Regions from separate parts of the Streptosporangium sp. OZ121 genome, predicted to be linked through region 2. Evidence: predicted binding sites of a transcription regulator. Region 2 holds the regulator's gene; the other holds the start of a gene.
What was found. Region 2 encodes HrcA, which represses chaperone genes, less so after heat shock. Its sites were predicted from a motif close to TTGGCACTCTCNNNNNGAGAGTGCCAA; they were not measured.
Positions count from the first base shown of each region.

Region 1 (15,758 bases), on a different contig from region 2:
TGGTGCGGCCGCGCGCAGCGCGCGATTCCGCCTGACGCTCCCCTCGCGGCGACCGGCCATCCCCGCCGCCGGGCGGCACCGGTACTACATTCGCAGGTCTTGATTCGTTCGGCTCCCCCACGGGACGTAGTCGGGTCATCGTTGGTGCGTGACGTACGCCCTGACCTACGATCGCGTCGTGTGCTGGGATGCGGAACTGACGGCGCTGACCACGCGCATCGCCGCCCCCCTGTTCACCCGCCCCGAGCCGCGACAGGCCTTCACCGACCTGGTGCGCGCCCTGCTGGCCGACGCCACAGCTGCGGTGGAGCGGCAATCAGGCGGATGGTTCACGCTGGTGCATGAGCACCTCGACAGCCAGCGCGCCGACTTGTCGCCCCACTCGCCGGGTGTGTTGCTCGCGCTGAACACCTTGACCGTCCTGGCTGAAGCACCACTCCACGATCGGGCCACGCATCTCCGATACGTTCGGCTTGGGCGTGATGTCCACCTGCGAGTGGCTCGATCCGGCCGCCGTCGCCGAAGTGGGCTACCGGCGGTGGAACGATTTCGCCAGCCACCGGCCCGGCACGGTGCCCGCCATGCTCGGCGCGCTGTTGAATCCGTCGGTGGATGAGGCGTTGAGAATCTGGGCCCTGGACGAGGAGCCGATCAGGGTCATGCGTATCGCGGGCTGCCGCCGGCGGCCGGTCGATGACCGGGCAGCCGGCGGGCGCCTCACCGCCAGCCTGATCGAATGCCGAGACAACTGTCCTGCTCGCGATCAGCGCAGCCGGCGGTTACCGCACCGCCGCGTCCTCGCTGAAAGACCTGGCTGCCCAGGGCGGTCGCGCACGTTACCGGCGGGTGGCCTGGCGAACCGGGGTGTCAGATGCACGCCCCCGAAGGAACCGCTTTGAGATCAGTTCCTGGTTGAGGTCGTGCTGCGCTCATCCGGCGACATCGAGATGGCCGCATCGATCAGGGTCGCGGCCGCGGCGCGAGCGTGGGCGGCCGCCGCCGGGACGCCGCTGATGGCGGCGGTGGTCTGGGCGCCCTCGGCGAGGATGGAGAGCTGGTCGGCGAGGTGCGGTGGAGCGCCGAGGTCGTCGACGAGGGTGGAGACGTAGAGCTGGAAACGCTTCTTGTGATCACGTGCGATCGCCGCGACTTCGGGCGAGACGGCGCTCATTTCGCCGAAGGCGTTGATGAATCCGCAGCCACGGAAGTCGTCCGTGCGGAACCAGGCGTCGAGGAAGTCGTAGACGGCCAGCAGCTTGTCGCGTGGAGTGTCGGCGTCGGCGGCGGCCGCGGAGATGCCGGCATCCCAGATGCCGGAGCGGTACCGCAGCACCTCGGCCAGGAGAGCGGCTTTCGATGGGAACTGGGCGTAGAGCCGCTTCAGGGGAACGCCGGCCGCCGTTCTGATCGCATCCATGCCGACGGCCTGGATGCCGCGCTCGTAGAAGAGCTGGTCGGCGACCCGCACGATGTGCTCGTGCTCGGTGCCCGCCGTTCCGATCGTCTGCTGGCTGGGCATCCTGTGTTCATCTCCCCGACTTGCGCTGAGAACCATCGTTCTCTAGTGTAATGGCCACACGCCGAGAACGAACGTTCTCAGCGGAATGGCGAGAGAGGTCATCATGGGTTACATCACCGTCGGGCAAGAGAACTCCACGCCGATCGAGCTGTATTACGAAGACCACGGCACCGGCCAGCCGGTCGTGCTGATCCACGGCTATCCGCTGGACGGGTCGTCCTGGGAGCGTCAGGCGCGTGAGATCCGCGCCGCGGGTCACCGGGTCATCACCTATGACCGCCGCGGGTTCGGCAAGTCCTCGAAGGTCGAGGCCGGCTACGACTACGACACCTTCGCCGGTGACCTGAACACGCTGCTCACGGAGCTGGACCTGACCGACGTCATCCTCGTCGGATTCTCGATGGGCACCGGGGAGCTGGCGCGCTACGCGAAGCTGTTCGGCACCGACCGGGTGGCGAAGTTCGCCTTCCTGGCGTCGCTCGAGCCCGGGATGCTCGGTCAGGGCGTGCCGCAGTCGCTCTTCGACGGCATCGAGGCTTCCGCGAAGGCCGACCGGTTCGCCTGGTTCACCGAGTTCTACAAGAACTTCTACAACCTCGACGAGAACCTCGGCACCCGCATCTCGCAGGAGGCGGTGACGGCGAGCTGGAACACCGCCTCCGGCAGCGCGCCTGTCGCCGCGTACGCGGTCGTGTCGAGCTGGATCGAGGACTTCGCCGCCGATGTCGAGGCGGTGCGCGCGAGCGGCAAGCCGGCGCTGATCGCCCACGGCACCGCGGACAACATCCTGCCCATCGACGTCACCGGCCGTCCGTTCCACGCAGCGTTCCCCGAGGCCGAGTATGTGGAGATCGACGGTGCGCCGCACGGCATGCTCTGGACCCACGCCGAGGAGGTCAACGCCGTCCTCGTGCCCTTCATCACCAAGTAGCCACCCGCTCGCAGCCTCCCGCCGAGCCACGGCCTGGCTGAACGAATCGGTACGGTGTCGCCCCCGGCGGAAGCCGGCGCGGTCATCGCCCGCCGGGGGCGCACCGAGCCGGTGCCGCCCCGGCGCACGATCCGCTGCGGTCTCTGCCCTCCGGCGTCCGTCGGTCGTCGTACCCTGACCGGTTCCGCCACCGCGCCTTCTCGCATCGGCCGGACCCGCAAGAGACATCCAGTCGATGCCGGCGGCTACACGCGGGACCGGCAACCGTCTCCGGTCACCGCACTGGCGCCCGCCTGCCGGGCGCCGGGGGCGGCCGGGGGGTTAACCTGGGCCGATGACGGGGCGGTGTCGTGACGACGACGGCGGCCGGGCGGGCGGCCTCGACGGGCTCCGGGGCCATCTGGCCGCGGGAGCGGGCGGGCATCGGCTGCGGTTCGGCTCCGGCGCCGCGGGGATCGAGCATCTTGAGGCATCGCCGGTCGGTGCGGGGTTCGCGCCGCACCGGCACGACACCTACGCGATCGGGGTAACCCTGGCGGGCGTGCAGACGTTCCGCTACCGGGGTGAGCCGCGCCACTGCCTGCCCGGTGACTGGCACGTCCTGCATCCCGACGAGGTGCACGACGGCAGGCCGGGCACGGACGAGGGCTTCGGCTACCGGATCCTCTACGTCGATCCGTACCTCGTGCAGCAGGCGCTGGGCGGGCGGCCGCTGCCGTTCGTCGCCGACCCGGTCTCGAGGCGGCGCGAGGCGCGTTCGCCGCTGTGGGCGTGGCTGCGCCGCATCGACGAGCCGCTCGACGACCTCCAGCGGCTCGATCTGGGGCGCGAGGGAGGTTGCGAAGATCGCTTCCCGCGCCCAGGAAGATCGCTTCCCGCTGAGAGCGCCTAACAGAATGAGCTCGGCTGTGCTTTGATCTCTCGCTGTGGACGACTGCGTGGTCTCGCCGTATCGACACGCTCAGGGTGAGGACGTGGTCATCCCTCTCGCAGAGGCAGAGGTCTCCATTGAGGCCGGACTCTTTCGGTGACCACCTCGGTCAGACGAACATCCAGCAGTAGAGCAGTTGGTCGTGCTCCTTCGCGCGGCGAGCCAGCCCGACAAGATCCTTGACCAGGGACAGCAGGTATTCCCTGTCGTCCGAGGAGTAGGAAGAGAACTCCTCGATCTTCGTCCAGCGTTCCGCCACCGCGGGCAGTGATGAGTCGTCCGCTCCGGCGAGGATGTCGCGCGCGTTCATCGACAACTCGTAGATGGCCGCCCCACCCAGGTAGGGGGAGTCCTCAGGCAGGGCATCCCACTCCTCGTCGGTCTGCGGGGCCGGATCGGGATACGAGGGGTACAGGGGCACCGCATCGACCAGGCCGAAGGAGAAGTCGACATCGCCGATGAACGCCACGAGCTGGCCCAGGATCACCTGAGGGTCGATCCATTTGGTCTCCACGGCGTCGAACCCGGCGACTCCGTACTCAGGATCGTCGATCACACGGGAACGGTCCGGTTGAACGGTCGCCGCCGCACGATCCGCAGCCCGGTAGTACTCACAAAAGACGCTCACGCGAGCGATCCTGGCCCGTCACGCACAATCAGGGCAACCCTCGAGCATACCTGCCCGGCGACCACTGAGCCCTTTTCAACCTCTTTCGCAGCGAACTCTGACCAGCGTCGATGCGGCTCACATCCGAAGTGTGGTGATGCTCCGCCGGAATCCTTGGGCACAGGTGAGGAAGTCGGCAGCGGAGATACATTCCTCTGACCTGCGGGGCGCAGGATGAAAATAGCTCATTGAGCTATTTTGTTTCACAGGTCTGTGAGACATGAATATGGCTGCTATTGAATAGCTGAAACTTTCGGCGCCGTTGACGGTGTTCGACGCCGACCGTATCGTTCGACCATCGCCTATGCGCGCTGCTTTCATCGCGCGCACTTCCTGACAGGAGTGGCAAATGACAGAACGACATGTCCGCCGGCGACGGCGCCTGACCATGTGGCTGGTGGCCGCCCTACTCGGCGCGTTCACCGTCGTGACCCCCGCTGACGCCGCCACCACCTGCACGCTGACGTTCAAAGCCAACTACCGGGCGACCGTCGGCGGGCAGTACAGGTGGCAGGTCGATGCGCAGCTGACCAACACCGGCACGGCGCCGTCGACCACCTGGGAGGCGGTCATCGACTTTCCCTTCTCGGCGGGCGCGGTCGTTCACCTGTACTGGAATGTGAAGAGGTTCTCGACGAACGTGTGGAGACCTGCGTCGTGGAACGGCGTCATCCTGCCGAACAAGTACGCGAACTTCGGGTTCGACATCGGCATGCCCATGACGAATACCTCGCCGCCTCTTCCCACTTCCAGTCAGTGCACCATCACCTGACAGCGGAATCGCGGCACGGTAAGACAACAACAAGGCTCCCGGTTCGGGCATCGGATCTTGGTCGACTGCTGTCCTTACCGGGAGCTTCATCTCGGCCTCGACCCCGGTTCCTGCGCCTCCCGTGACCAGCACCGTCACGATGAAAAAGGCTCACTGTCGGATATGACCGACGCCTTAGAGCTGACAGGCTCACGGCAGGACGCTTATGTACGCCATGTTGTCCATCGGCAGCCCCGCGGCCACGACCTGCTCGCGCAGGTCGCTGCTCATGTGCGCCCCTTTGAACTGCTCCACCGTAACGAGGGCGGAAGGCCATCTGGCCGACTCCACCCAGATTTCAGGCGGCTCCCTGCGCGATACGGACCAGCCACTCTGGTTCAGTTGCTGAGTAATGATTGAGACCTGTGGATCGGCCGGGAGGGGTGTACCTTCCCGGTGATCGTCTGTAGGTCTCACGCATGGCCGACGCGCCGACGGTGAGAGAGGCAGCAATGGACCAAGGCACCCGCGGCGAGCTCATCAGTCGGCTGGCCGAGGCGATCAGATCCGTCACGACCGCGCACCCGCTGCGGGTCGCCATCGACGGGCCGCCCGCCGCCGGCAAGACCACGCTGGCCGACGAGCTCGCCGTCGTCCTGCGCGCACAGGACCGCGACGTCATCCGCGCGACCATCGACGACTTCCTCTTCCCCCGTGCACAGCGCTACCGACGCGGCCAGTACTCGGCCGAAGGCTGCTACTTCGACGCCCACGACCACACCGCGCTGTGCCGGTTCCTGCTCGATCCGCTGGGCCCAAGCGGAGACCGAAGGTTCCAACACACGGTCTACGACAGAGACACCGACACCCCATCGTCCCCGCCGGTCACGACCGCCCCCGCAGACGCCGTACTGCTCTTCGACGGCGTCTTCCTCCTGCGCCCAGAACTCATCGACCGGTGGGACCTGCGCATCTTCGTGTCCGTCCCATTCGAGCAGACGGTAGATCGTGCCCGGGACCGAGGCACAGCGCTGGCCGGATCCACCGCCGACACCGCCGACACCGCCGAAATCGAACGGTCCTGGCGCAACCGCTATATCCCCTCCCAACAGCTCTATTTCGCCACAGCCCGCCCGGCCGATCACGCCGACATCATCGTGTACAACGATCAGATCCAACGGCCGACCTGGGAAGTCCGACCCCACTCATCGATACACAGGGTTTGACAATTGCTCTGAAGAAACGATCAGAACCGTAGTCACTCAGTTAGTCACCCGGCAACGCAAGAGGCCACTCCCGATCTCTCGGAAGTGGCCTCTGACCTGGTGGAGATGAGGGGATTCGAACCCCTGACCCCTTCGATGCGAACCCCGGTGGGGCATACCGCTTCCGGTCATCGGATGCCATCCGGTGCCGTCAGGTGCCGTGACGATGACGTCCGTTGATCCCCGCTGCGCTCCCATGTCAGCGGGTCCGCTGACTTTTCGCTGACTCCGACCAGCCGCCCACCCTGGGGTGACCATGGCTACGAGAAGCCGCGTTTCCCGCGCCCGGCACGAATTTGTCGGTCTTGTACGCCATGATCAGCGCTCGTATGCACCGATCTCCCGACTCTCGACGAGAGCGTCATGACCGCTCCGTACAGGAGGCAAGCGTGAAGCTTCTTCTCACTTCCGGCGGCGTCAAGAACCCGAGCATCCACAGCGCGCTGGTCGACTTACTGGGCAAACCAATCGCCGACTCCAACGCCCTCTGTATCCCCACCGCCAGCTACGGGCACCCCCAGGGCAGTCCCGGTGGGGCATGGCGTTTCATCAGCGGTCGGTCCTCCACCCCCATGTGCGAGCTGGGTTGGAAGTCCTTGGGAGTGCTGGAACTCACCGCGCTGCCCAGCATCGACGAAGAACGCTGGATCCCGTGGGTCCGAGAGACAGACGTCCTGCTGGTGAATGGCGGCGACGCCCTGTACCTGTGCCACTGGATGCGACAGTCGGGGCTGGCGGATCTCCTGCCGTCGCTACGCAAGACGGTCTGGGTGGGACTGAGCGCCGGAAGCATGGTGATGACCCCCCGTATCGGAGAGGACTTCGTCGGTTGGGAACCGCCCGCCGGGAGCGACAACACACTGGGCGTCGTCGACTTCTCGATCTTCCCGCACCTGGATCACGAGCTCCTGCCGGAGAACACCATGGCCCACGCGGAAAGATGGGCGGCCGGAATCCCAGGTCCGGCGTATGCGATCGACGACGAGACCGCCATCAGAGTGACCGAGGGCACCGTCGACGTCGTGTCCGAGGGGCACTGGAGGCTGTTCTCCTCCTGACACCAACAGGGCTCGCACGGCGGTCGCCGACTTTTCGCTGATCCCGGTCCGCGAAGGTCCTTCGGAGGCCGTACGCCCCTCGGAGAACGAAGCGACCTCATGGCCTCTGAACAGCGAAAAGGCCCGGTTCCATGATCTGGAATCGGGCCTTTCGTCTTGTGGAGATGAGGGGATTCGAACCCCTGACCCCTTCGATGCGAACGAAGTGCGCTACCGGACTGCGCTACATCCCCAAGACGTGGACTAGATTAGCAAACTTCCGGGGGCGCTCGCGCCATCCGGAGCGCGGGTCAGTCGCCGACCGCGCGGCGGGGCGTCTCCGCGTACTGGTCGAAGATCTCGTCGCGGTGCGCGGCCAGGTCGATGATCTCGGCCACGGGGCGCTGGGCCTCCAGTAGGGCGGCACGGCGGCGGGCGCGCTTGGCACGTTCCGCGCGGGCCTGGACGATGGCTGCGCGCCGCTCGGCGTCGATCTGGACCGTGACCCTGAGAACGGCCATGTAGGCGCCCAGGAGCACCACTGAGGGCGCCACACCCCACCAGGGGATGACCTGGACGGCCGCCGTCACCACGGAGGCGAGCAGGAGCAGCACGCACCAGAGCGTCAGACGCCTGCGCTTGGCCACCTGCTTGCCCCGGCGGCGGAGTTCCGCGCGGCGGCGCTCGGACGCGGCCCTGCCGGCGGCGGTCCTGCCGGGTGCGGGCTTCCCGGCCGGGGGCCGGGCGGGCTGGGCCTCACTCCCGGTCTCGGACGCTGCCTGGGCACCCGGCGAGGCTTCCTCGGCACCGGGCGACGGAACCTCCCCCTCCGGGGAGAGCGAGGGCTCGGGCAGGTCGGGGGAGGAGACGGGCAGGGGCTCGGTGAGGGTCTCGGCCGAGTCCTCGTCGACCGCCCGCTCGTCGTAGGCGTACGGCTCGATGTCCTTGTGGGTCTCGGCCAGGGTGTTCCGGTCGCGATGCAGCCACATGGGCACGAGCACGCACAGCCACATGACGACGATGGCCAGGTAGAGAACGACACCGCTGCTCACGGCCACCTCCGGGCAGCATGAAGACGCGCATGGTCTCCCGGCGTCCTCAATCTGCTCATGTCACGCACCGTAAGACCGCGTGTCACTATTTGACGAGCATTCGATGCGGTGTGTCGCGAGATCTTCAAACCTCTTCGTGCGGAGTGCCACCGTGGGCGGCCGCCTCACGGGCTCGCCGCCACCGTACGAGCAACCCCCTCGGGGCGTCTTCGACCGTGAGTGCGTAACAGATGTGGTCGCGCCAGGCACCGTCGATGTGCAGGTGCCGACGTCTGATCCCTTCTTCCCTGAAACCGAGCTTTTCAACCACTCTGCGGCTCGCATGGTTCTCTGGGCGGATATTGGCCTCGACGCGGTGCAGCCCGGTGGTGAAGAAGCAGTGGTCGACGGCCATGGCGACCGCGGTGGGGGTGATCCCGCGACCGGCCAGCGCCCCGTCCACCCAGTAGCCGATCTGGGCCGACCTGGCGGAGCCCCAGACGATGGCGCCCACGGTGAGCTGCCCGGCGAAGGCGCCCTCGTAGGTGACGACCCACGGCAGCGCGAGACCCTGCCTGGCCTCCCTGCGCAGGGTTCCGGCCATGGAGATGTAAGGACCGAGACCGGTCTTGAAGAGAGGGGTCTCGGGATTGCTCGGCTCCCAGGGACGGAGCCAGTTCGCGTTGCGCAGCCGCGATTCCCGCCAGACGCGCACGTCCCGCAGCCGCAGCGGCCGAAGTCCTACCGGGCCTTCCGCAAGGGTCACCGGCCAGCCACGAAGTCGATCCACGCCCTCATCATCTCCCGAAGAAGGCCCGCCGTGCCATGGGAGCGGGGGAGGCGGATCAGCGGGGGTGATCTCCGCCCCGGATCTGGTCCACGGCATGCCTGAGCACGGGAGACAGCACGCCCATGCCGTCGCGCACCCCTCCCGAGGAACCCGGCAGATTGACGATCAACGTGCTGCCCGCTTGCCCGGCGAGCCCACGGGACAGGATGGAGGTGGGTACTTTGTCCCGGTTCACCTGGCGGATGGCCTCGGCGATGCCGGGAACCTCCCTGTCGATCACCCGCCGGGTCATCTCCGGGGTGAGGTCCGCCGGGGTCAGGCCGGTGCCGCCGGTGGTGACGATCACGTCGTACCCCTCGGCGACCCCGGACCGCAGCGCCGCCTCGACCGGCTCGCCGTCGGGGACCACCTCCGGGCCGTCCACGTCGCACCCGGCCGCCGCCAGCAGATCGGCCAGCAGCCTCCCCGAGGTGTCCTCGTACGTCCCCGCCGCGGCCCGGTTGGACGCGGTGATCACCAGAGCTCTCATGGGCTCATCCTCCCAGTCTCCCGGGGGCCCGGTCTTCGAGGACCCGGCCTGCTGAGGACCCGGCCTATCGGGGATCCGGTCTCCCGAAGATCAGGCGTCCTTCGTGACGGGATGTTCCCTCCGCCTCGTGACATCCCGTCCTGGGGTGTCACGAGGCGGGATATCCCGGAGCGGGATGGCTCGAGGCGGGATATCCCGGAGCGGGATGTCAGGGGCGGGTCCAGATCCCCGTCTTGCCGCCGGTCTTCTCCTCGACGCGGACATCGGTGATCACGGCCGCCGGGTCGACCGCCTTGACCATGTCGATCAGGGCGAGCGCGGCGACCGAGACCGCGGTCAGCGCCTCCATCTCGACGCCGGTACGGTCGGCGGTCCTGACCCGTGCCGTGATCTCCACGCCGTCGTCGACCACGACCAGCTCGACCTTGACCCCGTGCAGCGCGATGGGGTGGCAGAGCGGGATCAGGTCGGGGGTCCGCTTGGCGCCCATGATCCCGGCGATCCGCGCGGTGCCGATCGCGTCGCCCTTGGGGACCTCCCCCGACCGCAGCAGCGCCACGGCCTCGGCGGACAGCAGCACCCGGCCGGTGGCTGTCGCCGTACGGAGGGAGACGTCCTTGGCCGAGACGTCCACCATGCGCGCCGCGCCGGTCTCGTCGAGGTGGGTGAGTCCGGCCGCTTCGCTCCGGTCCCGATCGTTCACAGGGTTCACAGGGGGATGACCTCCACGTCCGTACCCTCGGGAAGCTCGGTGACGTCCTCGGGCACCACGATCAGGGCGTTGGCCGCGGCCAGGGCGGCGAGCTGGTGGGAACCCTGCCCGCGCACCGGGCCGACCGTACCGCCGGGGCCGAGCACGCCGCGCAGGTAGGAGCGCTTGCCCTCTGGCGAGCGGATCGGGCCGGTGGTGACCGCCCGCACGGTCGGCGTGGGCTCCTCGGGCAGGCCCTGCATCCTGCGCAGCGCCGGCCGGACGAACAGGACGAACGACACGAACGATGAGACCGGGTTGCCGGGCAACGCGAAGATCGGCACCTGGTCCTCGCCGACCACGCCGAACCCCTGGGGCATGCCCGGCTGCATGGCGACCCGCTCGAAGCGGACCGTGCCGAGCGGGCCGAGAGCCTCCTTGACGGGCTCGTACGCGCCCATCGAGACACCGCCGCTGGTGATCACGAGGTCGGCCCGCAGCAGCTGCGCGTCGAGCTGGTCGAGGAACCCCGCGGCGTCGTCGCCGACGATCCCCGCCCGGTAGCCCTCGCCACCCGCCTCGCGGACACCGGCGATCAGGGCGAAGCTGTTGGACTCCCAGATCTGGCCGGGTCCCAACGGCAGGCCGGGCTCGACCAGCTCGGCTCCGGTGGAGATCACGACCACCCGCGGGCGTGGCCGTACGAGAACCCTGCGGCGGCCGACACCCGCCAGCACCCCGAGCTGCGCGGGGCCGATCGGGGTGCCCACGGGCAGGACGACGTCGCCCGCCCGCACGTCCTCCCCGGACCTGCGGATGGCGTGGCCCTTCCCCGCCGGGCGGCCGATCGCGACCTGCGCGGTGCCGCCGTCGGTCCACTCGACCGGGACCACCGCGTCGGCCCCGGCGGGCAGCGGGGCCCCGGTCATGATCCGCATCGCCATACCGGGACCGATGGCCTGCAACCGGCCGTCTCCGGCCGCGATGTCGTCGATCACCGGGAGCGTCACCGGGGCGTCCGCGACGTCCTCGGCCCGCACGGCGTAGCCGTCCATCGCCGAGTTGTCGAAGGGCGGCAGCGAGACCGGGGCCGTGACCTCCTCGGCCAGCGTGGTGCCCAGCGCCCGTTCCAGCTCCAGCTCCAGCGGGGCGAGCACCCGCACGGTGCGGAGGATGTCGGAGAGGTGATCGTCGACCGATTTCAGGGAGCTCATCGCGAGGCCAGGAACTCCTTGAGCCAGGGCATGAAATCGGGCGCCAGGTCGGGACGCTCGGCGGCGAACCGCACCACCGTGCGCAGGTATTCGAGCTTGTCGCCGGTGTCGTAGCGACGCCCCCTGAACAGCACGCCGTGCACCGGGCCGCCCTGGTCGGCGCCACGCCCGGCGAGGGTACGGAGCGCGTCGGTGAGCTGGATCTCGTTGCCGCGCCCCGGCGGGGTGTTCTCCAGGACCTCGAAGACGGCCGGGTCGATCACGTACCGGCCGATGATGGCCCAGTTGGACGGGGCCTCGTCGGCGGGGGGCTTCTCCACCAGGTCGGTCACCCTGACCACGTCGTCCTCACCGGTGGGTTCGATGGCGGCGCAGCCGTACAGGGAGACCTGCTCCTGGGGGACCTCCATCAGCGCGATGACGCTGCCGCCGTGCGTGCCGCGTACCTCGATCATGCGCTTGAGGAGCTCGTCGCGGTGGTCGATGAGGTCGTCGCCGAGCAGGCAGGCGAAGGGATGGTCGCCCACGTGCTGCTTGGCGCACAGGACGGCGTGGCCGAGGCCGCGCGGCGTGCCCTGCCGTACGTAGTGCAGGGTGGCCAGGTCGGCGGGCTCCCGCACCTGGGAGAGGCGCTCGTCGTCGCCCTTGGCCTCCAGGATCTCCTCAAGCTCGTGGGCCCGGTCGAAGTGATCCTCGATGGAACGCTTGTTCTTCCCGGTGACCATGAGAACGTCGAGCAGCCCGGCGGAGACGGCCTCCTCGACGACATACTGGATCGCGGGCTTGTCGACGATGGGCAACATCTCCTTGGGGGTCGCCTTGGTCGCCGGAAGAAAACGGGTGCCCATACCCGCCGCGGGAACGACTGCTTTCGTCACAGCTTCGAAGTCGGCCATAACCGAAACCTTAATGGAGGGACCTGTGGACAAGCTGACGCTGCGTGCCACGATCGAGGCCGCACGCGCCTCGATCCCCGGCGAGAAGCGGCACGCGGCCTCCGTCCAGATCAGGGAATCCCTGCTGGACCGGCCCTGGGTCCAGATGGCCGGGCTGGTCGCGTGCTACTGGTCGATCGGGACCGAACCGGCGACCCACGGGCTGGTCTTCGCCCTGTGGAAACACGGCGCGACCGTGATCCTGCCGGTGCTCCGCGACGACGACGATCTCGACTGGGCGGTGTACGACGGCCCCGACACCCTCGCCCCCGGCCGCTTCGGGATCATGGAACCGGTCGACACCCGGCGCGGCGTCGACGCCGTCAGGACCGCGGCCCTGGTGATCGTGCCCGCGCTCGCGGTGGACAGGTCCACCGGGGTACGGCTGGGCCGCGGCGGCGGCTCCTACGACCGGGCGCTGGCCAGGGTCGGCCCGAACGTGCCGACGGTGGCACTGCTCCACGAGGGCGAGCTGCTCGACGACGTGCCCACCGAGCCCCACGACCTCGCGGTCCGCTACGCGGCGACCCCCGAGGGAATTTTCAAGACCACCGCCGCGCAGGTGTGACCGACCGGCGGAACGGGGCGTGACCGACCGAGGAGCACAGGTGTGACCGACCGGCGGAAACGCCGCTGGACGCGGGGCTGAAGGCGTCGGAATCGTGACAGGGAGTACGCGCCGCTCGTGCGTGGCGCCCCTCTCGAATGCGACACAATGGTCCCCGGAGTCAGAGGGGGGACCAGATGGGACTGGACGTCTGGCTGCTTCTCGGTGCCGGAATCGTCATCGCGGCCATCGTCGCAGTACGTGTCGCCCATCGGAGCGGACTGCCCAGCCTCCTGATCTTCCTGGGCTTCGGGTTGCTCGTCGGCGAGTCCGGGATCGGGTTGCAGTTCGAGAACCCCCAACTCGCGCAGGAAATAGGCCTGATCGCACTGGCGATCATCCTGGCCGAGGGCGGCCTGACCACCACCTGGAGCCACGTCAAGGGCGCCATTCCCACCGCCCTGGTACTCGCCACCGTCGGCGTGGGGGTGAGCATCGCGGCCGTCGCGATCCCGGTGCACCTCATCCTCGGCATGGACTGGCGGACCGCGCTCCTGCTCGGCGCGATCCTCGCCTCCACCGACGCGGCCGCCGTCTTCTCCGTACTGCGCCGCCTGCCCCTGCCCTCGCGCCTCGCCGGCATCCTGGAGGCCGAGTCGGGCCTCAACGACGCGCCCACGGTGATCGCCGTCATGCTGCTGAGTGCCGCCACCTCGCCCAGCCTGGGGATGGCGCTGTTCGAGGTGCTCCTGGAACTCGTGGTGGGCGCGGCCGTCGGCCTGGCGGTCGCCCCGCTCGGCGCGTACGCGCTGCGCCGCATCGCGCTGCCCGTCTCCGGCCTGTACCCCATCGCGGTGCTCGCGCTCGCGTTCGTCGCCTACGCGGGAGCCACGCTGCTGCACGGCAGCGGCTTCCTCGCGATCTATCTCGCGGCACTGGTCATGGGCAACTCCCGGATGCCGCACCGCGCGTCCTCGCGGGGTTTCGCCGAGGGCGTGGCCTGGCTGGCGCAGATCGGCCTGTTCGTCATGCTCGGCATGCTGGCCAGCCCGTCGGAGATGCCTGCCGCGATCGTGCCCGGCCTGGTGGCCGGGCTGATCCTGGTCGCGGTGGCCCGCCCTTTGTCGATCATGGTTTCCTCGCTGCTGGTCCGGCTGATGCGCATCGACCGGCTGGGCTGGCGGGAGCAGGCCTTCCTGTCGTGGGCCGGGCTGCGCGGCGCGGTGCCCATCGTGCTCGCAACCATTCCCTGGGCCGCCACCTCCGTTCCGGACGGCACCGCCAAGTTCGTGTTCAACGAGGTCTTCGTGATCGTCATCGTCTACACCCTGTTGCAGGGGCCGACGCTGCCGTTCGTCGCGAAGCTCCTCAAGCTGTCCACCCCTGACGAGGCCCGCGACCTGGAGGTCGAGTCGGCGCCGCTGGAGGAGCTCAACGCCGACCTGCTCCAGGTCAGGGTGCCGCCGACGTCCAAGCTGCACGGTGTGGAGATCTTCGAGCTGCGGCTGCCCACGGACGCCCAGGTGACGTTGATCGTCAGAGACGGCCGGACGTTCGTCCCCACCGACTCCACGAGGATCAGGACCGACGATCAGTTGCTGGTGGTGACCACGGCCGCCTGCCGCGACACGGTCGAACGCCGGATGCGCGCGATCAGCCGCAAGGGCAAGCTCGCGGGCTGGTTCGGCGAACGCGGCACCTGACCGGGATTCAGCTACGGAATGCGAGGACTCCGACTCGCGTTTAAGCTTGTCGGCTGCGTACCATTAGCAGTCGCGCCACTAGAGTGCCAATCGGCGCGGATCATTACGAGGAGGAGCGCGTGCCCACCTACCAGTACGCCTGCACAGCCTGTAACAACCAGTTCGAAATCGTCCAGAAGTTCTCCGACGACGCTCTCACCGAGTGCCCGAGCTGCGCGGGCGACCTGCGCAAGGTGTTCTCCGCGGTCGGCATCGTCTTCAAGGGCTCGGGCTTCTACCGGACCGACAGCCGGTCCTCGTCGTCGAGCACGGTGACGTCCGCGAACGGTTCGTCGAGCTCGTCGAGTTCGTCGGACTCCTCCGGTTCGAAGTCGTCCGACTCGTCGAGCTCGTCCGACTCGTCCTCGTCGAAGTCGTCGAGCTCCTCGTCCTCGTCGGACTCCACGTCGACGAAGACCGCGAGCAGCACGGCCGCCGCGGCCTCCTGAGCCGCGTCCCCGTCCCCGTCCCCTCGAACCCACCACCCCCTCCCCCGGGCGGCCGTCCGACCGGCCGCCCCCGGCCATGGCTTCCCACCCGCTCCTCCACCGGCCGAAGCGGGGGCGACGAGCCCCGGCCCCTCCGCCCGCCGCCGGTCATCACCGGACGGCCCGCGGTCGGTTCAGCACAGCACGCGTGACCTCCGATCGACGTCCCACCGTTTTCACCGAAAGCGATCGGGCGACTACCCGGGGAAGCGGTTATCCACAGGCCGTCACCCTGGCTCCTCAGGGACCGGCCCGTGGCGCTAACCTCGGCTCCATGGTCACTCGCGCGGACATCGGAGTCATCGGCGGCTCGGGCTTCTACTCCCTGCTCGACGACGCCACAGAAGTCGAGATCACCACGCCGTACGGCCCTCCCAGCGACGTCGTCACCGTCGGCCGGATCGGGTCGCGCTCGGTCGCCTTTTTGCCCCGCCACGGCCGCGACCACCGCTTCCCCCCGCACCGGATCCCCTACCGGGCGAACCTGTGGGCACTGCGTTCCCTCGGCGTCCGCCAGGTCCTCGCCCCCAGCGCGGTCGGCTCCCTGCGCGCCGAGATCGGCCCCGGCGCCCTGGTCGTCCCCGACCAGATCGTCGACCGCACCTCGGGCCGGGTGCAGACCTACTACGACGCGGACGGCGTCGTCCACGTCGCCTTCGCCGACCCCTACTGCCCCTCGGGCCGCGCGGC
Region 1 is NZ_JBPXMC010000032.1:9,123-24,880, reverse strand. It holds partial or broken gene ACTOQ1_RS36255 (IS701 family transposase) at 149-292, shown strand; gene ACTOQ1_RS36250 (TetR/AcrR family transcriptional regulator) at 902-1,519, opposite strand; gene ACTOQ1_RS36245 (alpha/beta fold hydrolase) at 1,623-2,450, shown strand; gene ACTOQ1_RS36240 (AraC family ligand binding domain-containing protein) at 2,785-3,342, shown strand; gene ACTOQ1_RS36235 (hypothetical protein) at 3,491-3,937, opposite strand; gene ACTOQ1_RS36230 (cellulose binding domain-containing protein) at 4,398-4,820, shown strand; gene ACTOQ1_RS36225 (cytidylate kinase family protein) at 5,279-6,025, shown strand; gene ACTOQ1_RS36220 (Type 1 glutamine amidotransferase-like domain-containing protein) at 6,454-7,122, shown strand; tRNA gene ACTOQ1_RS36215 (tRNA-Ala) at 7,282-7,355, opposite strand; gene sepX (divisome protein SepX/GlpR) at 7,413-8,153, opposite strand; gene ACTOQ1_RS36205 (GNAT family N-acetyltransferase) at 8,278-8,922, opposite strand; gene ACTOQ1_RS36200 (MogA/MoaB family molybdenum cofactor biosynthesis protein) at 8,978-9,451, opposite strand; gene moaC (cyclic pyranopterin monophosphate synthase MoaC) at 9,660-10,154, opposite strand; gene glp (molybdotransferase-like divisome protein Glp) at 10,160-11,347, opposite strand; gene galU (UTP--glucose-1-phosphate uridylyltransferase GalU) at 11,353-12,252, opposite strand; gene ACTOQ1_RS36180 (5-formyltetrahydrofolate cyclo-ligase) at 12,278-12,859, shown strand; gene ACTOQ1_RS36175 (potassium/proton antiporter) at 13,036-14,541, shown strand; gene ACTOQ1_RS36170 (FmdB family zinc ribbon protein) at 14,661-15,029, shown strand; gene ACTOQ1_RS36165 (S-methyl-5'-thioadenosine phosphorylase) at 15,343-15,758, shown strand, end outside.
Region 1: the regulator HrcA is predicted to act here: its motif matches at 14,605-14,631, upstream of ACTOQ1_RS36170 (FmdB family zinc ribbon protein).

Region 2 (15,758 bases):
GAGCAGCGCCGGCACCGCCTTGGCCTCACGGAACGCGGCGATCTCCTCGCCCGAGACCCCGCCCTCGGGGCCGACCACCACGACGATGTCGCCACCGGCGGGGAGGGACAGGCCGGACAGCGGGGCGGTGGCCTCCTCGTGCAGCACCACGCCCAGCGCCGCCGCCGACAGCAGGCCGGCGACCTTCGCGGTGGACGCGAGCTCCGTCACCTCCGGCAGGTGGAAACGGCGCGACTGCTTGCCCGCCTCGCGTGCCGTGAACCGCCAGCGGGCCAGCGCCTTGGCCGCCCGTTCGCCCTTCCACTGGGTGACACACCTGGCCGCGGCCCAGGGGACGATCACGTCGACCCCCGCCTCGGTCATCATCTCCACGGCCAGCTCGCCCCGGTCGCCCTTGGGCAGGCCCTGGACCACGACCAGGCGCGGTGACGGCACGGGCACGTCGTGGCGGCGCAGCACCTCGACCCGGAGCGAGTCCCTGCCCGCCTCGGTCACCACGCACTCGGCGACGGAGCCCGCCCCGTCGGTCAGGTCGAGCCGCTCCCCCGCCCGCAGCCGCCGTACGGCCGCCGCGTGGCGCCCCTCGGGACCGCCGAAGACGAACGCCGGCCTGGCCAGGTCGGCGGGGTCGGCCAGGAAGACCGGGACGGTCATGGGCCGTCGGAGCAGGACGGGCCGGGGCGCCACGCCCCGGAGCCGGCCCGGCGCGGGTGACACGCCCCTGGGACGGCCGGGGCGGGACGCCCCGGCCGCACGCGGGCCAGGCCTCGACGCGACCGGGCTCGGGCCGGGTCAGCGGCCATTGAAGGCGTCCCGCAGGCGGGAGAAGAAGCTCTGCTGCCCTGGGGCGAACTTGCCCGGCGGGCGCTCCTCGCCGCGGAGCCTGGCGAGCTCCTTCAGCAGCTCCTCCTGCTCGGCGTCGAGGCGGGAGGGGGTCTCCACGTTCACGTGGATCAGCAGGTCGCCGCGGCCCGTCTCGTTCAGGCGCTGCACGCCCCGCCCGTAGAGCGGGATCGTCTGCCCCGACTGCGTGCCGGGACGGATGTCGAGCTCCTCGGCGCCGTCGAGCGTCTCCATGGTCAGGATGGTGCCGAGCGCGGCCGCGGTCATCGGGATCTGCACGGTGCAGTGCAGGTCGTCGCCGCGCCTCTCGAAGATCTCGTGGGGACGCTCGACGATCTCCAGGAACAGGTCGCCGGGCGGGCCTCCCCCCGGGCCGATCTCGCCCTCGCCGGCGAGCTGGATGTGGGTGCCGTCCTCGACCCCGGCCGGGATGCGGACCTTGATGGTCCGCCGGGTGCGGACCCGGCCGTCGCCCGAGCACTCCTGGCAGGGGTTGCGGATGATCGACCCGAAGCCGCCGCACTGGGGGCAGGGGCGGGAGGTCATGACCTGGCCGAGGAAGGACCGGGTGACCTGGGAGACCTCACCCCGGCCGTGACACATGTCACAGGTGTCGGGGTGGGTGCCGGCCGCCGCGCCGGAGCCCGTGCAGACCTCGCAGACCACGGCGGTGTCGACGACCAGCTCGCGGGTCGTGCCGAAGCCCGACTCGCGCAGGTCGAGCTCGACCCGGATGGTGGCGTTGCGCCCGCGCCGGGCACGGGAGCGGGGACCCCGGCCACCGCCGCCACCGGCCGCGCCGAAGAAGGCGTCCATGATGTCGCTGAACGGGAAGCCGGCACCGAAGCCCCCGGCCCCCGCGCCGCCGCCCGAGGCGAACGGGTCGGCACCCATGTCGTACATCTGCCGCTTGCTGGAGTCGGACAGGACCTCGTAGGCCTGCGTGATCTCCTTGAAGCGTTCCTGGGTCTCGGGGTCGGGGTTGACGTCGGGATGCAGCTCGCGCGCCAGGCGCCGGTACGCCTTCTTGATCTCTTCCGCACTGGCGTCACGGCGCACCCCGAGGGTGCCGTAGTAGTCGCTCTTAGCCACTTTTCGTTGACCTCTTATGATGCAGCCAGGATCTGGCTGACGTAGCGTGCCACCGCGCGCACCGCGCCCATCGTGACCGGGTAGTCCATTCGCGTCGGGCCCAGCACACCGAGCCGGGCCAGTTGCTTGTCCCCAGAACCGTATCCGGCGGCGACGATGGACGTGCCCTGGAGTCCGGTGTAGGGGTTCTCCGAGCCGATCCGCACGGTCAGCGCCGAAAGGTCGGAGGTCTCACCGAGCAGTCGCATGAGCACGACCTGCTCTTCCAGAGCCTCCAGCACGTCGCGGAGCCCGACGGTGAAGTCGGCTCCCGCGAGGTTGGCGGCTCCGGCAAAAACGATCTTCTCATCGTGCCGGTCCACCAGGGACTCCAGCAGCACTGACAGGATAGTGGCAGCGAGCGGCCGGTCTTCCGCGGGCAGCCGCTCCGGCAGGTCGGCGACCTTGTCGGGGACGCTGGTGAGCCCGCACCCGTCGAGGGAGGCGTTGAGCATCGCACGCAGATGGGCCACGCGCTGCTCGTCGACGACGTCGGGCAGCTCGACCACGCGCTGCTCGACCCTGCCGGTGTTGGTGATGAGCACGAACATCAGCCGGCGCTCGCTCAGCGGCACCAGCTCGACGTGCCTGACCGTCGAGTGGGTCAGCGTCGGGTACTGCACCACGGCGACCTGCCGGGTGAGCTGGGCCAGCAGCCGTACCGTCCGCATGACGACGTCGTCGATGTCCACCGCGCCCGCGAGGAAGCTCTCGATGGCCTTGCGTTCCGCGCTCGACAGGGGTTTCACCTGCGAGAGGCGGTCGACGAAGAGCCGGTAGCCCTTGTCGGTGGGCACCCGGCCGGCGCTGGTGTGGGGCTGGGCGATGTAGCCCTGCTCCTCCAGCACCGCCATGTCGTTGCGGATCGTCGCCGGGGACACCCCCAGGTTGTGCCGGTCCGCGAGGGCTTTCGAACCCACCGGCTCGTTGGTGGACACGTAGTCCTCGACGATGGCGCGGAGCACGGCGAGCTTGCGGTCGTCGACCAACGTGGTCACCTCCCTGCCTGCGTTCAGAGGGAAACACGAGGTTTGGCACTCTGTGTTCCCGAGTGCCAAGTGTACGGCCCCGGTGCGGAAGGCGCGATAAGCAAGAGCTGCGGATGATGACGGCAAGCCGTTGTCAAGTCAACTGCTATCGCGATCCAAGCGGCACCCATCAGAATTCGGTCATGTCCAACGATTTCGGTTCTTATCCGGGCGACGCCTCCCGCAGCCCCGGTTACGGCGGCCCCCAGCAGCCGTATGGCCAGCAGCAGTACGGCCAGCAGCCCCCCTCGTACGGTTACGCGCCTCCCGGTTACGGCGCCCCGCAGGGACCTCCGCCCCCCACCGGGAAGATCAAGCCCGGCATCGGGTGGATCGTCGGGGTCTGGCTGCTCGCCCTGGTCAGCATCATCGTCGGCATCGGCGGCTTCGCCGGCGGCCTCGTCGGCGCGGTCACCGACGCGGCCCCGACGCAGACCTTCGCCCCCGGCGAGGCCAAGACGGTCACGATCGACCCGGCGGACAAGCCGGCGATCTACGTCGCCACGGGCGGTCCCACCCAGTTCGAGTGCACGCTGAAGGGCGGCACGGGCACCCCCAGGCTGCAGAAGCCCGACATCCAGCAGACCGTCGCGGGATCCGACGGCGTCACCTGGGAGATGGGCCTGCGGGTCGGCGTGGACCAGGCGGGCGACTACCAGGTCCAGTGCTCCGCCGATCCCGCCGAGGGCACCAGGTTCGGCGTGGGCAAGGAGCTCGCCGCCGACTCGCTGGTGGGCGGGGTGGTCGCCCTGTTCGTGATCCCCGGCGTCGGGATCCTGCTCGCCATCGTCGTGACGATCGTCGTACTGGTGAAGCGGAGCAACGCCCGCAAGCGCCGGGCCGCCGCGGTGCCGGTGGGGCAGTGGGGACAGCCGGGACCCTACGGCGGGTGACGGTGGTGTTTGCTAGCGTCCCACCTGATCCCCGGCGAGAGAGGGTGGGCGGTCGGTGATGTACGAGCGTGACGTTCTGGCGGGAGACTGGCGGCGCCCGCGCAGGGGGACCATCCCCCGGGTGCCCGCGGAGCTCGACCTGGTCGTCGAGGACGCCGACGGCGGCTTCTGCGGCGCCGTGGTGGCCTGCGACAAGGAGGCCGTCACCCTGGAGGACCGCTTCGGGCGCCGGCGGGTGTTCCCGCTGGAGCCGGCCGCGTTCCTCCTGGAGGGCAAGGTGGTGACGCTCGTACGGCCCGCCGCGGCACCGCGCGGTCCCCGGCGGAGCGCGTCGGGTTCCATCGCGGTGGAGGGCCTGCGGGCCCAGGTCGCCAAGGAGAGCCGGATCTACGTGGAGGGCGTGCACGACGCCGCGCTCGTGGAGAAGGTCTGGGGGCACGACCTTCGGGTCGAGGGCGTGGTCGTGGAGTACCTGGAGGGGGTCGACCACCTGCCCTCGATCGTCGAGGAGTTCGGCCCGGGGCCGGGGCGGCGGCTGGGCGTGCTCGTCGACCACCTGGTCCCCGGCTCCAAGGAGAGCCGGATCGCCGCGCAGGTCTCCTCACCGCACGTGCTGATCGTCGGGCATCCGTTCGTGGACGTCTGGCAGGCGGTCAGGCCGCACGTGCTCAAGATCCCTTCCTGGCCGTCGGTGCCGCGCGGCGTGCCCTGGAAGGAGGGCGTCATCGCCGCGCTGGGCTGGAACGTGGAGCCCGGCGCCGCATGGCGCCACATTCTCGGATCGGTCACGACATATGCCGATCTAGAGCCCGAGCTCCTCGGCCCCGTCGAGGAGCTGATCGACTTCGTGACGGTTCCCGGCGAGGACGGCCAGGCCGTCTGACCCGTCAGGGCCGTCAACCCATCAGGAGGGGACATGAGCGAGAACCCCGAGGACCCGCAGGGCGACGACCGGACGCGGCGCATCGGCGATCCCCCGCCCGGCCACACGTGGCCTGGCCAGGGTGCCCCGCCCCCCGGCCAGGGCTACGGCGTGCCTGACCAGGGGTACGGGCAACCCGATCAGGGCTACGGCCGGCCCGGGCAGGGCTACGGGCCACCGAGTCAGGGATACGGGCAGCCGGACCAGGGCTACGGGGGCTACGGGGGCTACCCGCCGCCCGCCTCCCCGTACGACGCGGGCGGCTACCAGCCCGGATACTCCCAGTACGGCGCGTACGGCGCGGCACAGGGATACGGCTACCAGGCCCCGCCGGGCACGTACGGCCCGCGGCCCGGCAGCGACGACACCACCATGTCGGTGCTCGCCCACCTGCTGGGGCTGCTGACCTCCTTCGTCGGCCCTCTGGTGCTCTACCTGGCGAAGAAGAACGAGTCGCCCTACGTGCGCGACCAGGCCGCCGAGGCGCTCAACTTCCAGCTCACGGTGCTGATCGTCTACTTCGTCTCCTGGATCCTGGCGTTCGTGCTCATCGGTTTCGTGCTGATGTTCTTCCTCTGGGTCGCGTCGATCGTCATGGCGATCGTCGCCGCGGTGGCGGCCAACCGGGGAGAGAGGTACCGCTATCCGATGAACATCCGCTTCGTCAGCTGACCTGTCCGGGCCCGGGGTGGAGCCTCAGGTGAGGTCGCGGACCAGGGCGTCGGCCAGCAGGCGGCCGCGCAGGGTGAGCACCGCGCGGCCCGCCTTGAACGGCTCCACCTCCAGCAGCCCGTCGGCCAGCGCGCGGGCGACCACCGGGGGGCGTTCCAGCTCCTCGAGCGGGAAGCCCCGAGCGAGCCGCAGCTCCAGCATCAGCCGTTCCACCGCCCGGTCCCGGGGGCCCAGCACCTCGCGCGCGTGCGCGGGCGAGGTGCCCGCGGCCAGGCGCTGGGCGTAGGCGGCGGGGTGCTTGACGTTCCACCAGCGGGTGCCGCCGATGTGGCTGTGCGCCCCGGGGCCGACGCCCCACCAGTCGCCGCCGGTCCAGTAGAGAAGGTTGTGCCGGCAGCGCCCGGCCTCCGAGGTCGCCCAGTTGGACACCTCGTACCACTCGAACCCCGCCTCGGCCAGCATGGCGTCGGCGATCAGGTAGCGGTCGGCGGCCACGTCGTCGTCGGGCATCGGGAGCTCGCCGCGCCTGATCCTGGCGGCCAGCCTCGTCCCGTCCTCGACGATCAGCGAGTACGCGGAGACGTGGTCGGGGCCCGCCTCGATCGCCGCGGCCAGCGAGGCGCGCCAGTCGTCGTCGCTCTCCCCGGGCGTGCTGTAGATCAGGTCGAGGTTGACGTGGTCGAACCCCGCCTCCCTCGCCTCCCGTACGGCCCGCGCGGGGCGGCCGGGGGTGTGGCGGCGGTCCAGCACCGCGAGCACGTGCTCGCGGGCGCTCTGCATCCCGAAGCTCATCCGGTTGAACCCGCCCGCGCGCAACTCCGCCAGGTAGGCGGGGTCCACCGACTCGGGGTTGGCCTCGGTGCTCACCTCGGCGCCGGGGGCGAGCCCGAACTCCTCCTCGATCGCCCGCAGGATCCGTACGAGGTCTCCGGCGGGGAGCAGGGTGGGGGTTCCCCCGCCGAAGAACACGGTCTCGACGGGGAGGTGCGCGGCGCCGAGGTTGGCCCGCGCCCGTCGTACCTCGTCGACGGCGGTGTCCGCGTAGTCCTTCTGCGACGCGCCGGGACCGAGCTCGGACGCCGTGTAGGTGTTGAAGTCGCAGTAACCACACCGGGTCACGCAGAAGGGGACGTGGACGTAGAAGCCGAAGGGGCGCTCGCCGAGCCCGGCGAGCGCGCTCTCCGGGAGCTCGCCCGAGGCGGGCGCGGGGTCCCCGTCGGGAAGTGTGGATGGCACGCCCCAAGTCTGCCGCCTCCTCCGCGATGCCCGGTACGCCGAGGATCCGGTGCTCAGGGACGCCGAAGCGCCACCCCCGAGCGTCAGATCTCGTGCTCGTCCCGCACCGGCAGGCCGTACCGCCGGGCGAGGGGGTTCCACAGCTTCAAAAAGCCCCGTTTGGCGGTGGTCGCCTCGCCGGAGAAGGCGAGACCGCGCCGGTAGTCGTCGTCGCCGCTCCAGGCGCGGCCGCACCCGGCCTCCTGGCGGGTCGCCCAGGCGAGGAACGCCTCGTCGGCGTTGAACGAGGCGGTCAGGGCCCTGGTGAGGCGCGCCTTGACCGCGTCGCCTCCGTCGAGCTCGCCGGTGTCCAGCGCGTCGACCTGGACCACCTGCTCGCGGCGGGCCGCGGTGATCCGCTGGAGCGTGGCGAGCCCGGTGGCGGTGCCCTCGCAGGAGCGCAGCTGGTCGAGGGCCGAGCCGAGGCCCGATCTGGAGCCGCCGCTGTCGGCGAGCAGGGCGTCGAGGACCCTGGCCTGGGTCTCGGCGTCATGGGGCCCCTGGGGAGCGCGCCCCGCCGGGGGTGTCCCGGCCTCGGCCTCCGCCCGGTCGCCGGTCGTCGCCGTCCGGATGCCGCCCGCCACGGACGTCTCGCCGCCTCGCGGGGTGAGCCAGAAGGACCCCGCGGTGGCCAGCGACATCGCGAGGACCGTGACCGTCGCGACCAGTGGCCAGACCTTGCGATCCCCGCGTGGCGGCCGGTCCCGGCCTCGGTCCGGCGGCGGTGCCGGAGCCCGGTCCCCCGCCGGGGGTTGCCGGGGCCGCTCGTCCCGCTGGGGGGGACGCTCGTCCGGGGGGAGATGCTGCTGCCAGTCGGCGGGATCCTGCCGCCACTCCTCCGGCGGGACCCGGGTCTCGCCCGCGGGGACGTCCCGCGAGGGCTGAGCCGGTGGAAACCGGGCCGGTGAGGACTGATCCAGCGGAGGCCGACCCCCCGTCGGCGCCCCGCACCCGGGGCATCGCGACAGCCCGCGCACAGGGGTGCCACATCGGTTGCAGAACGCCTGCTGCTCCATGCCTTCCCAAGTTAGCCGAAGCATCCCGCCGTCCACCGGTCAAAACGCCGTTGGCCGTTGACGGCCAGATCCCGCAGGTCTACGATCCGGGAAAACTTAAAGGAAAGTTTCCTATAAGTTACTTATTTCAAGCAGTGGAGAAGCCCGTGCAGAGACTCCTCCGTAAAGTGCTCGCGGCAGCCCTCGCCGCGGGTCTCGCGGCCGTGGCCGTGCCGGCCACGGCCCAGGCCCAGACCCCCCGGGAGCACGGTGACCGCTACAAGCGGGTCGCCTACTTCATCCAGTGGGGCGTCTACGGCCGCAACTACCACGTCAAGGACATGGAGACCAGCGGCGCCGCCGCCAAGCTGACCCACATCAACTACGCCTTCGGCTTCGTCAACGCCGGGGGCGACTGCTACTCCCCCGACCCGTGGGCCGACTGGCAGCGCCCGGTGCCCGCCGAGCAGAGCGTGGACGGCGTCGCCGACGCCGAGGGCCAGGCGCTCAACGGCAACCTGAACCAGCTGAAGAAGCTCAAGGCCAAGCACCCCGGCCTCAAGGCGCTGATCTCCCTCGGCGGCTGGACCGGTTCGAAGTACTTCTCCGACGCGGTGCTGACCCCCGAGGGCCGCGCCAAGCTCGCCTCCTCCTGCATCGACCTGTGGCTCAAGGGCAACCTGCCCGGCACCGCGGCAGGCACCGGTGCGGGCGTGTTCGACGGCATCGACCTCGACTGGGAGTGGCCCGGCTCCTCCGGGGCCGACGGCAACATCATCCGTCCCGAGGACAAGCGGAACTTCACCCTGTTCGTCACCGAACTCCGCCGCCAGATGAACGAGTTCGACCGGCGCACCGAGCTGACCGCCTTCCTGCCCGCCGCCGCCGCGAAGATCGACGCCGGCTTCGAGGTCCGCGACGTCTTCAGGCAGCTCACCTTCGCCACCGTTCAGGGCTATGACCTGCACGGCTCGTGGGAGACCGTCACCGGCCACAACGGCAACCTGTTCAACGACCGGCGCGACCCCCACCCGGTGAAGTACAGCGTGGACCAGACCGTCCGCGACTACCTGACGCGCGGCGCACCCGCCAAGAAGATCGTGGTGGGCGTACCGGCGTACGGCCAGGGCTGGACCGGCGTCACCGGCGGGAGGAACGGCCTGTACGGCACCGCCACCGGCCCCGCTCCCGGCACCTTCGCCGCCGGAAGCGAGGACTACAAGATCCTCGTGAACAAGCCGGGCAAGCGCTACCGCGACCTGCTGACCGGATCCGTGTGGCTCTACGACGGCAACGAGTTCTGGTCCTACGACGACCCGGCCTCGCTGCTCCAGAAGGCGGCCTACATCCGCCTGAAGGGCCTCGGCGGCTCGATGATGTGGTCCATCGACCAGGACGACACCAAGGCGTCGCTCACCTCGGCGCTCTACAGCGTCCTGCGCTGAGCGACCCCCTCATACCGGGCGAGGCCGCAGGATCTGGGTCATCAGCGGCCTCGCCCGCACGTTCTTCCTCCCCGGTCTCCTCCCCCCGGGCGCCCTTCACATCTGGCCGAGCCGGTGCGGGGGCGGTGCGGGGTGGACCGAGCCGGTCGCGGGACGGGCCCGGGGTGCCTGGGGGAAGCGCCTACTTCTTGGCCTTGTCCGTGGAGGACTCGGTGGACAGCGCGGCGACGAACGCCTCCTGGGGAACCTCGACGCGGCCGACCATCTTCATCCGCTTCTTGCCCTCCTTCTGCTTCTCCAGCAGCTTGCGCTTGCGGGAGATGTCGCCGCCGTAGCACTTGGCGAGGACGTCCTTGCGGATGGCGCGGATGTTCTCCCGGGCGATGACCCGGGCACCGATGGCCGCCTGGATCGGCACCTCGAACTGCTGCCTGGGAATGAGCTCGCGCAGCTTCTTGGCCATCTCGACCCCGTAGGCGTACGACTTCTCCCGGTGGACGATGGCGCTGAAGGCGTCCACCGCCTCGCCCTGGAGCAGGATGTCGACCTTCACCAGGTCCGACTCCTGCTCGCCCGAGGGCTCGTAGTCCAGCGAGGCGTAGCCGCGCGTACGGGACTTGAGCTGGTCGAAGAAGTCGAAGATGATCTCACCGAGCGGCATGGTGTAGCGGATCTCGACGCGGTCCTCGGACAGGTAGTCCATGCCCTGCAGGTTGCCCCGGCGGTTCTGGCAGAGCTCCATGATGGCGCCGATGAACTCCGAGGGGACGAGCACGGTCGTCTTGACCATCGGCTCGAAGACCTTCTCCACCTTGCCGGTGGGGAACTCCGAGGGGTTGGTGACGACGACCTCCTTGCCGTCCTCCATGATCACTCGGTAGACCACGTTGGGCGCGGTGGAGATGAGCGAGAGGTTGAACTCGCGCTCCAGCCGCTCGCGGACGATCTCCATGTGGAGCAGGCCGAGGAAGCCGCAGCGGAATCCGAAGCCCAGGGCCGCGGAGGTCTCCGGCTCGTAGTCCAGGGCGGCGTCGTTGAGCTGGAGCTTGTCCAGGGCCTCGCGAAGGTCGGGGTAGTCGTCACCGTCGATCGGATACAGGCCGGAGAAGACCATGGGCTTGGGGTGCTCGTAGCCGCTGAGCGCCTTGAGGGCCGGACGCGTCACGGAGGTCACCGTGTCGCCGACCCGCGACTGGCGGACGTCCTTCACGCCGGTGATCAGATAGCCCACCTCGCCGACGCCGAGCCCCTTGTCGGCGATCTTCGGCTCGGGCGAGATGACGCCGATCTCCAGCGTCTCGTGGGCCGCGGTGGTGGACATCATCAGGATGCGCTCGCGCTTGCCCAGGTGACCGTCCATCACCCGGACGTACGTGATCACGCCGCGGTAGGTGTCGTACACCGAGTCGAAGATCAGCGCGCGGGCGGGCGCGTCGGCGTCGCCGACCGGGGCCGGGACGTTCGCCACCACGTGGTCCAGCAGCTCGCGGACACCGATGCCGGTCTTGCCGGAGACCTTCAGCACGTCCTCCGGCTCGCAGCCGATGAGGTGGGCGATCTCCGCGGCGTACTTCTCCGGCTGGGCGGCGGGCAGGTCGATCTTGTTGAGCACCGGGATGATCGTCATGTCGTTGTTCATGGCCAGGTAGAGGTTGGCCAGGGTCTGCGCCTCGATGCCCTGCGCGGCGTCGACCAGCAGGATCGCGCCCTCACACGCCTGGAGCGACCGGGAGACCTCGTAGGTGAAGTCGACGTGCCCGGGGGTGTCGATCATGTTGAGGACGTAGTCGGTGTCGCCGACCTTCCACGGCAGCCTGACCGCCTGCGACTTGATCGTGATGCCGCGCTCGCGCTCGATATCCATCCGGTCGAGATACTGGGCGCGCATGGAACGGTCGTCGACCACTCCGGTGATCTGCAGCATGCGGTCGGCGAGCGTCGACTTGCCATGGTCGATATGCGCGATGATGCAGAAGTTGCGGAGCACAGCGGGGTCGGTCTGGCCAGGCTGAATGCGCACCGGGGTCCGTTTCAACAGATTGATGACGATCATACGGCTGGCATGCCAGCCGTCTTCCATGGTGACATGTCCGGGTGATTGCCCGGACCAGAGCACGGCGCGGCCTGCGGTTCCTCGCTATGGTGGCGGCCCTGCTCCTCGCGCTTCCAGGGGTGGCCGTGGCCACCCTCACCCTGCAGTTTACCGGGACACCCGCCCCATGGGCGAAGACGACCGGCCACGACGCCCTGTGGCTGGGCCACGCGTGGGTCGACGGCCGCAAGACGGCCGACGACGTGCGCACCCTCGCCGCCCGGCTGCGAAAGACCGGGATCAAGGACGTGTACGTCCATTCTGGCCCGTTCGACCCCGACGGGACACTACCTGTCGGCAAATATCCGAAGGCGGCCGACTTCCTGAAGTGGTGGCGCGAGGAACTCCCCAAGGTCAGGGTGTCGGCCTGGCTCGGCCAGAAGGTCGACGGCGTCCTGGACCTCGACGACGCGGCCTCCAGGCAGCGCGTGCTGGACGGCGCCCGCGCGATCACGGCGCTCGGTTTCGACGGCGTCCACTACAACTTCGAGCCGATCGGCGACGGCGACACCGACTTCCTCGACCTGCTCACACAGACCCGCGCGATCGTGGGCGACGGCCTGCTGTCCACCTCGACCCCGCAGATCGAGCCGTTCCCGCTCGTCCGCCCGGCCGCGCGCGCCGCCACCGGCCGCGACAAGTACTGGTCACCCGACTACTTCCGCCAGGTGGCGAAGCTCACCGACCAGGTGGCGATCATGACCTACGACTCCTACCTCCCCTTCCCCTCCGTCTACGGCGGCTACGTCGTGCGGCAGAGCTCGCTGGCGCTGGAGCTCGTCCCCGAGGAGAAGACGGTGCTGATCGGCGCCCCTGCCTATCACGACCACGGCGTCTCCTGGGCCGACGAGGCCGAGAGCGTCGAGAAGGCGGCCAGGGGCGCCCGGCTGGCACTGACCTCGTACGGCAAACCGCGCGAACGGTTCGGCCTGGCGCTCTACGTCGACTTCGCCGCCACCAAGGAGGACTGGGCGGAGTACGAGAAGTTCTGGTTCAAGCCGTGAGGATTACGGTCCGAGCCACCACGGTCACACGCTAAACTGATCAGGCATCCTTCTGCCTGGCCTGTCGATTTGAGTGTCGACCACGGCAGTTGGTAGCCTAGTCAACTGCGTGTGGCGCGCCCTCTCTGCCCGCGCGCCCCATCCAACGACATTCACCGAGGCTTCTTCGTGGCGAACATCAAGTCCCAGATCAAGCGCAACCGGCAGAACGAGAAGGCCCGGCTGCGTAACAAGGCTGTCAAGTCTTCCCTGAAGACGGCCATCCGCAAGTTCCGCGAGGCCGCCGACCAGGGTAACGTCGAAGAGGCCGCCGCGCTGCAGCGCGCCGCCTCCCGCCAGCTGGACAAGGCCGCCAGCAAGGGCGTGATTCACAAGAACCAGGCCGCCAACCGCAAGTCGGCGATCGCCCAGCGCGCCGCCGCCCTGTCGGTCGCCAAGTAGCTCCACGTTTCGCGAACGCCGCACCCTTCGGGGATGCGGCGTTCTTGCGTTTCAGGCGCCTCTTCCCGGTGCGCCTCATGCCCCGCCCTGCGGCTCAGGGTGGCTCAGGCCGTCTCTCCCCGAAGCGCCTAACGCCCCGTGCGGCTGGCGACCACGGTCTGGACCATGTGCTCCAGCGCGTACGCGGGGTCGGCTCCGCCGCCCTTCACCTGCGCGTCGGCGGTGGCGGCGGCCTGGATCGCGCGGGCGAGGCCCTCGGGGCCCCAGCCGTTCAGCTGCCGCTGGACCCGGTCGATCTTCCAGGGCGGCATGCCGAGATGGCTGGCGAGCTGGCCGCCCCGGAGGTTGCGGGGCGCGCCTCCCACCTTGGCCAGCGAGCGCAGGCCCCCGGCGAGCGCGCTCACCAGCAGGACCGGTGCCGTACCGGTCGAGAGTGCCCAGCGCAGCTGCTCCAGGGCGTCTCCCAGCCGTCCCTCGACGGCCGAGTCGGCCACGGTGAACCCGCTGACCTCGGCCCTGCCCCGGTGGTAGCGCGCGACGGCGGCCTCGTCGATCGTCTTGCCGGGGGTGTCGAAGGCGAGCTGGCTGCACGCGGCGGCCAGCTCGCGCAGGTCGTTGCCCACGGCGTCGAGAAGCGCGGCGGCGGCGTCGGCCCCGATGGTGCGTCCGGCCCGCTTCAGCTCCGCCTTGACGAACGCCAGGCGCTCGGCCGGCTTGGTCACCTTGGCGACGGAGACCACCTGGGCTCCGGCCTTCTTGACCCCGTCGACCAGGGCCTTCCCCTTGACGCCTCCCGGATGGACGAGGACCAGCACGGTCTCGTCCGCCGGGTGGGCCGCGTAGGAGACGACCTCGGCGATGACGTCCTTGCCGAGGTCCTGGGCCGAGCGGACGACCACCACGGACCTGTCACCGAACAGTGAGGGTGACGTCATGCGGGTGAGCTCTCCGAGCTCCATCTTCGAGCCGGGCAGATCGTGCACCTCGGCGGTCGGATCGGCGGCCTTGACCGCCGAGGTCACCTCGCTCACCGCGCGGTCGGCCAGGAGTTCCTCGTCGCCGAGTATCAGGATCACGGGTGCCGGATCGGTTGCCGCCATGACGAGCAGCATGCCACGTCCCGGTGCCGGGTGAGCCGCCGGCAAGTCGTTCGCAATCGGAATGCAGGTGCCGCGAGGCACTCTGGAAACAACACAGGAGGTGAGAACCATGACAAACTCCACTATTCGCCGCCACGCCTGCCCCCGCTGCGGAACGTCCCTCGACGAGGGCCCGATCATGTACCGTTGCGCGCGCTGCAGCCGGTCGGTCTACGCCGCCGACGTGGACACCGAGTTCCGCCGCCCGGCCAGGACCGGGAGCTGACCCGCGCTCCTCGGGCAGAACCGGCACCCGGCCCACGCCGCCGGCCAGAACCAGGACCCGGCCCGCGCCATCCGGCCGGAACCGTCCGGCCGGAAGCAGGATCCGGCCCGCACCGCCCGGCCGGAACCGTCCGGCCAGCACCGAGGCCTGACCCGCACCGCCCGGCCAGGACCGGGACTCGACCCGCACCGGCCCCGTCCATCCGGGCCGGGCGCCACGAGCCGCCCGCCAACGGGGCCGCGCGCCCTCGGGCGACGACCGCCAGAGCCCCCTCGCGGACCACCACCGCGAGGTCTCCCGACAGGTCCGTCCGGTAGGCGCGCATGCCGAGCCGGTGCAGCGCGGCCAGGGTCGACGGGGCGGGGTGGCCGTAGCCGTTGTCCGCCCCCACGCTGATCAGAGCGGCGCGGGCACCGGAGGCGGCGAGGAAGGCCGGGTCGTACCTGCCAGAGCCGTGGTGCGGAACCTTGAGGATCTCGGCGGGCGGCAGGCCGCGCCGGAGCAGCTCCGCCTGGGCCTCGGTCTCGATGTCTCCGCTGAGCAGAGCCGCCCCCGCGGCCCAGCGGACGTGCACCACGACGCTGGCGTTGTTGACGGCCGCCCCTTCCCCCGCGCCGGGCGGGGAGGCCTCGGCCACCGGGCCGATGACGGTGAGCTCCGAGGGCCCGAACCGCCAGGTCGCACCGGGCCTCGCCGCCCACTCGACCACGTGGCGGCGGGCGAGATCGGCGCTCAGCCTCACCCCCTCGCGCTCTCCGGCACCGTGCGGGGTCACCATCACCGCTCCCACGGCGCGCCCGCGAAAGACACCGTCGAGACCGCCCACGTGGTCGAGGTGCGGATGGGTGAGAACGACCAGCGGCACCTCCCCGACCCCCATGGAGCGCAGGCAGCGGTCCACCGGCACCGGGTCCGGCCCCGCGTCCACCACCACGGCCCGCCCCGGCCCCGCCGCGACGAGCAGAGCGTCTCCCTGACCGACGTCGCAGGCCACCAGTAGCCATCCGCGAGGCGGCCAGCGTGCCACGATCGGCGCGGCCACCGTCACGGCGAGGACCAGCCCGGTGAGGGCCGCCAGGGCGATCAGGCGCGGCCGCCGGTGCCGCAGCACCAGCACGGCGAGTGGCACGGCACCGGCCAGCAGGAGCAGCCCGGTGACGCCGCCCGGCCACGGGATCACACCCAGCGGGAGCGCCGCGGTGTGCTCGGCCACCTCGATGATCCATCCGGTGGCCAGCCCCGCCGGCCGGACCAGCAGCTGGGCGAGCCCCATGTGCAGGGGCGCGACCAACGCCACCGCGAAACCGAGCAGGGTGGCGGGGGCCACGGCCGGGCCCGCGAGCAGGTTGGCCGGGATCGCCACCGGTGCGAGCTGTCCCGACATCAGCACCAGGACCGGGGTGACCGCGACCTGGGCGGCGGCGGCCACCGCGGTCGCCTCGGCGAACCATCGGGGCATACGGGCCGAGAGCCGGTCGCGCCAGCCCGGGGCGAGGACCAGGATGCCCGCGGTCGCCGAGACCGACAGGGCGAAGCCGTAAGAGCGGGCGAGGTCGGGGACGAAGAAGACCAGCCCCAGGACGGTCGCCGACAGGGCCGCGACACCGTCGCGCGAGCGGCCCGTGCCGAGGGCGAGGGCGGCGACCCCGCCC
Region 2 is NZ_JBPXMC010000013.1:74,574-90,331, forward strand. It holds gene ACTOQ1_RS23205 (16S rRNA (uracil(1498)-N(3))-methyltransferase) at 1-654, opposite strand, end outside; gene dnaJ (molecular chaperone DnaJ) at 793-1,935, opposite strand; gene hrcA (heat-inducible transcriptional repressor HrcA) at 1,950-2,963, opposite strand; gene ACTOQ1_RS23220 (hypothetical protein) at 3,146-3,895, shown strand; gene ACTOQ1_RS23225 (DUF3097 domain-containing protein) at 3,954-4,778, shown strand; gene ACTOQ1_RS23230 (DUF4870 domain-containing protein) at 4,812-5,489, shown strand; gene hemW (radical SAM family heme chaperone HemW) at 5,514-6,725, opposite strand; gene ACTOQ1_RS23240 (hypothetical protein) at 6,809-7,405, opposite strand; gene ACTOQ1_RS23245 (glycoside hydrolase family 18 protein) at 7,927-9,204, shown strand; gene lepA (translation elongation factor 4) at 9,386-11,257, opposite strand; gene ACTOQ1_RS23255 (hypothetical protein) at 11,299-12,300, shown strand; gene rpsT (30S ribosomal protein S20) at 12,469-12,741, shown strand; gene holA (DNA polymerase III subunit delta) at 12,870-13,841, opposite strand; gene ACTOQ1_RS23270 (ComEC/Rec2 family competence protein) at 14,018-15,758, opposite strand, start outside.